2 linked regions of the Rhodothermus marinus genome follow. The protein of the gene in region 1 interacts with the protein of each later gene in a pairwise test. Links are inferred from orthologs where the notes say so. Each region holds a gene or a part of one and is shown on either strand. Other genes may lie near its edges.

The links. Proteins that work in one complex are often made in the same cells at the same time.
Region 2: the proteins of groL (region 1) and GYH26_RS11525 interact in binary tests that used the Escherichia coli proteins (3 or more experiments, as listed by UniProt). The link is inferred for Rhodothermus marinus from one-to-one orthologs.

Annotation. Positions count from the first base shown.
Region 1 is NZ_AP019797.1:2,433,816-2,437,722, reverse strand. Bases 524-3,497 are described here. They hold groL (chaperonin GroEL), read left to right. Parts: upstream 524-1,186; coding sequence 1,187-2,809; downstream 2,810-3,497. Other genes in these bases: dnaE (DNA polymerase III subunit alpha), read right to left, coding at 3,306-3,497; groES (co-chaperone GroES), read left to right, coding at 786-1,103; GYH26_RS10510 (DUF2085 domain-containing protein), read right to left, coding at 524-567. Also shown: GYH26_RS10515 (hypothetical protein), read right to left, coding at 1-58; more of GYH26_RS10510, read right to left, coding at 100-523; more of dnaE, read right to left, coding at 3,498-3,907.
Region 2 is NZ_AP019797.1:2,656,681-2,659,991, reverse strand. The notes cover bases 468-3,311. They hold GYH26_RS11525 (nucleotide exchange factor GrpE), read left to right. Parts: upstream 468-1,504; coding sequence 1,505-2,119; downstream 2,120-3,311. Other genes in these bases: GYH26_RS11515 (flavin reductase family protein), read left to right, coding at 3,294-3,311; dnaJ (molecular chaperone DnaJ), read left to right, coding at 2,137-3,294; hrcA (heat-inducible transcriptional repressor HrcA), read left to right, coding at 468-1,471. In the rest of the region: signal peptide peptidase SppA, read right to left, coding at 1-151; more of hrcA, read left to right, coding at 362-467. UniProt on the Escherichia coli protein: Participates actively in the response to hyperosmotic and heat shock by preventing the aggregation of stress-denatured proteins, in association with DnaK and GrpE. It is the nucleotide exchange factor for DnaK and may function as a thermosensor.

The DNA of each region.
Region 1 (3,907 bases):
CGTTGGCGATGCCTACGACCGCACCGCCCAGCAGGATGGAAGGGAGCTTCTCTTGCATAAGCCGTTATCTGTTTGGTTGATGAACAGTTGCACAAAAGATCAGGCCGGACAGGGTTGGGTTTTCCGGGGCGCATAGCGCAGCGTTGCTGCGAGGAGCAGTCCGGCTCCCAGCCCGAACCAGAGGCCGGTGAGCGTGCGACTGAGTGGCGTGTTGTGCCAGAGGTGCACCAGCTGCAGGCTCCAGTCCAGCGCCGGAGGCAAGAGCGCCCCGCTCAGTATCAGGGGCGCCCGCCGGTAAATCCACCATGCTCCGGCGCCAAGCAGTGGAAGTAGCAGCGATCCCAGAAAAAGGCCGGTATAGATCCCGTAGCAGCGCTGGCAGACGGCCAGCTGAACCCCGTCGATCCAGAACGAACGGTCGGGCAGTTGGTGACACACCGGCGCAAAGGCCGCCATGAGCAACGTCCGCACTGAGGGCGGCACGAACGGCGGCAGCGAGACCAGCAGCAGAAGCAGACCGGTGACGCCGGCCGCCAGCAGGGGAACGCGGGACGATTGTAACGCCATGGTTATAAAATTGAAGGATAAACCCTGTGTCCTTTAAAGCTACACATTCTGGCCGTTCTATGCCAGTTTGTTTTGAGATTTCTTCACGGACGGCAGGAACTCGCCCGAAAAACGATCGGTTGAAGGCTTAGCACTCTCGAAATGAGAGTGCTAACAAATCTTGATCAATCCTTAAAAAATCTGATCGGGGTTGCTTCATCCACCAACCGTAAAAAACCATGGAGGTGCGCGATATGGCGAAGGTTAAAATTAAGCCGCTGAGCGATCGGGTGGTGATCAAGCCGGAGCCGCCGGAGGAGAAGACCGAAAGCGGTCTGTACATTCCGGACACGGCCAAGGAGAAACCGCAGCGGGGTACGGTGATCGCCGTCGGTCCCGGGCGTGTGGAGAACGGGACCAAGATCGAGATGAGCGTGAAGGAGGGCGACAAGGTGCTTTACGGCAAGTATGCCGGCACCGAGATCACGATCGACGGCGAGGAGTACCTCATCATGCGGGAGACCGACATCCTGGGCATCATCGAAGAGGAGAAGTAAGCGCTGCGAGTCGTTCGTGGCGCTTTTTTCGTGACCCGTGGTCCGGAAACCGGTGAGCTGAAAACAAACCTGGAGGGAAAACTATGGCTGCGAAGCAGATTACGTTCAATTCGGATGCGCGCATGGCGCTGAAGCGGGGCGTCGACAAGCTGGCCGATGCTGTAAAGGTGACGCTGGGGCCGAAGGGCCGCAACGTGATCATCGAGAAGAAGTTTGGCGCCCCGACCGTCACGAAGGACGGCGTGACGGTGGCCAAGGAAATCGAGCTGGAGGACAAGCTGGAGAACGTCGGTGCCCAGATGGTCAAGGAGGTCGCCTCGAAGACGAGCGATGTGGCGGGTGACGGTACGACGACGGCGACCGTCCTGGCTCAGGCCATCCTGACGGCCGGTCTGAAGAGCGTCACGGCCGGTGCGAACCCGATGGACCTGAAGCGGGGCATCGACAAGGCCGTGGAGGTGGTCGTGGCCGAGCTGCGCAAGATGAGCCAGGAGGTGCAGGACAAGAACCGCATTGCGCAGGTGGCCACGATCTCGGCCAACGGCGACAAGGCCATCGGGCAGCTCATCGCCGACGCGTTCGAGAAGGTCGGCAAGGACGGCGTCATCACGGTCGAGGAGGCCAAGGGCACCGAGACGACGCTCGAGGTCGTCGAGGGTATGCAGTTCGACCGGGGGTACCTCTCGCCCTACTTCGTGACGAACCCCGACACGATGGAGGCCGTCCTGGAGGACGCCTACATCCTGATTCATGACAAGAAGATCTCGGCGATGAAGGACCTGCTGCCGATTCTGGAGAAGGTGGTCCAGACCGGCCGGCCGCTCCTGATCATCGCCGAGGATGTGGAGGGCGAGGCGCTGGCGACCCTGGTCGTCAACAAGCTGCGCGGCGTGCTGAAGGTGGCGGCCGTCAAGGCGCCGGGCTTCGGCGATCGCCGCAAGGCCATGCTGGAAGACATCGCCATCCTGACCGGCGGTACGGTTATCTCTGAGGAGAAGGGTTACCGGCTGGAGAACGCCACGCTGGACTACCTGGGCCAGGCCGAGCGGATCATCGTCGACAAGGACAACACGACGATCGTCGGCGGCAAGGGCGATCCGGCTCAGATCAAGGCCCGCGCCAACCAGATCCGGCAGCAGATCGAGGAGACCACCAGCGACTACGACCGCGAGAAGCTGCAGGAGCGGTTGGCGAAGCTGGCCGGTGGCGTGGCGGTGCTGAAGATCGGTGCGGCCACCGAGCCCGAAATGAAGGAGAAGAAGGCCCGCGTCGAGGACGCGCTGCACGCGACGCGTGCCGCCGTCGAAGAGGGCATCGTGCCGGGTGGTGGTGTGGCCTACATCCGGGCCATTGCGGCGCTCGACAAGGTCGAGGTGGAAAACGAGGACCAGAAGATCGGCGTGCAGATCGTCCAGCGGGCGCTGGAAGAGCCGCTCCGGCAGATTGCTGCGAACGCGGGCTGGGAAGGCTCGATCGTCGTCCAGCGCGTCAAGGAAGGTCAGGGCGACTTCGGCTTCAACGCCCAGACCGAAGAGTTCGGTAACCTGCTGGAGCAGGGCGTGATCGACCCGACGAAGGTCGCGCGCACGGCGCTGGAGAACGCCGCCTCGGTGGCCGGCCTGCTGCTGACCACGGAGGCCGTCGTGGCCGAAAAGCCGGAGAAGGAAAAGGCTGCGGCGCCGAGCCCCGGCGACATGGACTTCTAAGCGCGCCCTGACACACCCCCGCAACCCCGAAGCGGGGCTGCCACACCGGCAGCCCCGCTTTTTTGTTGCCGATGATGTCCCACAAAATACTGGAGCGAACCAACTACGCGCGCCTGTGGTCAGGCACGAAGCGAAGGGCTTTTCTGCGTAGCGCCACTCTGGATGGCGCCGCCGTGCACAGAAGTTATCCAAAAAAAATAGTTTCAAAGAAGTTCGCGATTTCGACCTGTAACCCTTTATAGCGTTTCGGTGAGGTTTATAGTTTGAAGCACGACCAACGCGCTCGTAGTCAGGCACGGAGCGAAGCGAAGTGCCGTTTCAGGTAACGCCACTTCGGCTGGCGCCTTCGTGGCTTACTACAAACGCGTGCATCTGACATGCAACGCAAAGCACTGGCTTAGCAGATCTCCCCCTCGTTTTTCGGATAAGTTCTAGTCAGGCACGGAGCGCAGCGAAGTGCCGTCGCGTGCTACCGGCGCTTGTGTGTGCAGTGCGTTCACGAGCGCACCGGAGCCGACAGGCGGCGGCTTTCCAGGCGAATCGCCTCGGCACCGAAGAGGCGCAGCGTCTGCTGCATCAGCGTATCGTTGAGCTCGACCAGGCAGCGCCGGCTCAGCAGCCGCTGGCGGCCGCCCGGCAGCTCGGGGCTGAGCAGGTCGAAGTACAGTTTGCAGCGACCCGTGTGCTCGCGGCAGAGCGCGTGGAAGCGGTCGAGTTGTTCGGGCCGCACCTGTTCCAGATCGAGCTGCACCACCAGCGCCTCGACCAGTTCGTCGCGCACCTTCCACATGGGCCACAGTTCGTCCACCAGGATCTTGACGCTTCCGCCACGCACTTCCACCTGGCCTTCGACCAGCACGACGGCGTCCACTTCCAGGTAGGGCATGACGCGCTCCAGCACCGAGGAGAAGATGACCAGCTCGCCCTGACCGGTGAAGTCTTCGATCGAGGCAAAGGCGAGCGGCCGGCCGTTGCGCCCGATCCGCCGCTGCACCTCGGTGATGATGCCGCAGATGCGGTGGCGCGGGCGTGCGGGACGGTACGCATGGCCGTTCGCCGTTCCGTTTGCGTGTCCGTTGGCCGAGCCGTTGCGGGGCA
Region 2 (3,311 bases), 220 kb from region 1 along the record:
GCACGACCAGCACCGAGCCCGAGCGAATGGACGGCGGCTGTTCGACGGCCGTCGCCAGCCCCATCAGAAACAGAAACAGAAAGAGAAAAATCAGCCCGATGGCGATCAGCGTGCCGAGAATGCTGGCCAGCAGCGAGGAAAGAAACCGCATGGCAGACTTCAAGCCGTTGGTAGAAAAATATTGTCTGAAAGATACGATGCCGGTTGCTACGAAAGGGCGGCGGGTAAAGTTACGGGATTGGTGGAAGTGTCTGAAGCCGAAAACCACATGGGAAACCGCCTTTGTGGCAAGGCGGTTGGAATTACGGCCATTTACGTCGGATAGCGGTCAACTTCCGTGGAAAACAACATGCGAGGATCGGTGCGGCTTGGACAGGTGCGGCGGCGGAAGCCACCTTATCGGGTGGTGCGGAAGGATAATCCGGCCGCGCCGCTGAACGAGCGGGAGCGGCAGATTCTCCGGCTGGTGGTCGAGAGCTTTATCGACACGGCCGGTCCGGTGGGCTCGCACTTTCTGGCCCGGCGGTATCCGATCGGCCTGAGCCCGGCCTCCATTCGCAACACGATGAGCGATCTGGAGGAGATGGGCTACCTGGACCATCCCTACACGTCGGCCGGTCGGGTGCCCACGGACCTGGGCTACCGGACCTTCGTCGATGCGTTGATGGACGTACCCGAGCTGGCTCCGGACGAACGCCGGTTGCTTCAGCAGAAGGTGCGGGAGATCGGCAACGATCCGGAGGAGCTGTGGCGGGAGAGCACGCGCCTGCTCGGCCAGCTTTCCCGGCTGCTGGGCGTGGTGCTGACGCCCCGGCTCTCGACCGGCGTGCTGGAGCGGCTCGAAGTGGTGCCGCTTTCGTCCACCCGGGCCATGTTTGTGCTCAGCGTGCGGGGCGGCCTGGTGCGTACGATCCTCGTGGAACTGACTTCGGAGCTGAGCCGGCGTGATCTGGAGCTGGTGGTGGCCCTCCTGAATGAACGCCTGGCCGGCCTCACGCTGGCCGCGATCCGACAGAGTTGCCATCAGCGTCTGCGTGATCTGGAAGATCGGACCGGGCTGGTACAGCTGGTACTGGACGAAGCGCCTACGCTTTTCAGCGAACCCAGTGAAGGACGCGTACGCTTCGGCGGCACCCAGTACATTATGGGCCAGCCGGAATTTCAGCGGCCGGAAGAGCTCCGCAACCTCTTTCTGCTGCTGGAAGACGAGGAGGAACTGGTACGGCTGCTGGAGGGAACCGACACTTCCGATGACGTTGAAGTAGGCCGCGCCCAGGTGTCGATCGGACGTGAAAATCAGGACGAAAAGGTGGAAAGATTCTCGATCGTCACGGCACGCTATCGCCTGGGCGATGCTGTGGGAACCATCGGAGTGATCGGGCCTACCCGTATGGACTACCGGCGCGTGCTGGCGCTGGTGCAGGAGATGGCCCGGCTCCTCAGCCGTCCGATCGATGAAACCGTGAACTGAATCCGTGGGGAGCGAAACGAAGCGACGACGACCATGGCGGAGGAAATGAAAACCACACCGAACGCGGAACAGGTAAACGAAACGGAAAACGTGCCGACGCCCGAAGCGGAAGCTACCGCTTCGGAGACGCCGGCCGAGGAGGAAAACGATCTGGTAGCCCGTATTGAACAACTGGAGGCCGAACTGGCGCAGGTGCAGGACAAGTTCCTGCGCACGGCGGCCGAATTGCAGAACTATCGCCGGCGCGTCGAGCAGGAAAAGCGGCAACTGCTGGAAATGGGCAAAGCGCTGGCGATTCGCCCGCTGCTGGAGGTACTGGACGATCTGGAGCGCTCGCTGGAGGCGGCGCGCCAGGCCGAGGCGCAGGATCCGGGCGCTGCCTATCACAAGCTGCGTGAAGGCGTCGAACTGGTCCATCAGAAATTTCTCACCGAGCTGGCCCGCCTGGGGGTGGAGCCCATCGAAGCGGTGGGTCAGCCCTTCGATCCTGCGCTGCACGAAGCCATGATGCAGCAGCCGGCACCGGAGGGCGTGACGCCCGGTACGGTCTTGCAGGAAGTGCAGAAAGGCTACCGGATGGGCGAACGCGTGCTCCGGCACAGCCGGGTTGTTGTGGCGGCTCCGCCCGACGGAAACAGCCAGGCCTGAACGGAAGGCCCTGATCTATGCGTGACTACTACGAGGTGCTCGGGGTGGACCGCAACGCCACCCAGGAAGAAATCAAGCGAGCTTATCGCAAACTGGCGCTCCAGTACCACCCCGACCGCAATCCCGGCGACAAAGAGGCGGAGGCGCGCTTTAAAGAGATCGCCGAAGCCTACGAGGTCCTTTCGGATCCCGAGAAACGGCGGCGCTACGACCGCTACGGCCATGCCGGTGTGCGAGGCAACGGCATGCCGGAAGGTGGACCTTTTGAGGACCTGAACGACATCTTCAGCGCCTTCCACGACATTTTCGGCGCCTCGGGCTCCGTTTTCGAGGAGGTGTTCGGCGGGGGGCGTCGCCGCACCCGCCGGGAAGCGCACGGCCGCGCCGGCGGCGACGTCCACGTCAAGGTGCAGCTAACGCTGGAGGAGATCGCCGAGGGCACGGAAAAAGAAGTTACCGTCCGCAAATACGTGCCCTGCGCCACCTGCGACGGCACCGGTGCCGAAGGCGGGACGGCCGGCTATACGACCTGCCCCACCTGTCGAGGAGCAGGCGAGCTGCGGCAGGTGTCGCGCTCCATTTTCGGCCAGTTCATCAACATCCAGACGTGCCCGCACTGCGGCGGGGCCGGACGCATTCTGCGCAACCGGTGTCCGGACTGCGGCGGGAGCGGCCGCCGCATGAGCGAGGAGACGATCCGGGTGACGATCCCGCCCGGCGCGCTCGAAGGCCACTACCTGACCATCCGGGGAGCCGGTCATGCAGGCGTCAAAGGCGGACCGCCCGGTGACCTGATTGTCGAGATCGAAGAGCTCCCGCATGAACACTTCGTGCGGGAAGGGCTGGACATCTACTACGACCTGGTCATCTCCTTCCCGGACGCCGCGCTGGGCACGGAGGTCGAAGTGCCCACCCTGCGGGGCCGGGCCCGGCTGCAGATCGATCCGGGCATTCAGTCCGGAAAAATTCTGCGCATGCGCGGCCGCGGCCTTCCGGAGTTGAACGGGCCGGGGCGGGGCGACCAGTTCGTCCGCGTTCATGTGTGGACGCCCACGGAGCTGACCGACGAAGAACGGCAGATTCTGGAACGCCTCCGGCACTCGCCATCCTTCCGGCCTCGCCTTGAAGAAGGGCGCCGCTCCTTCTTCAGTCGCTTCAAGGATGCCTTCCGTTGATGCCTCACGTGACCGCA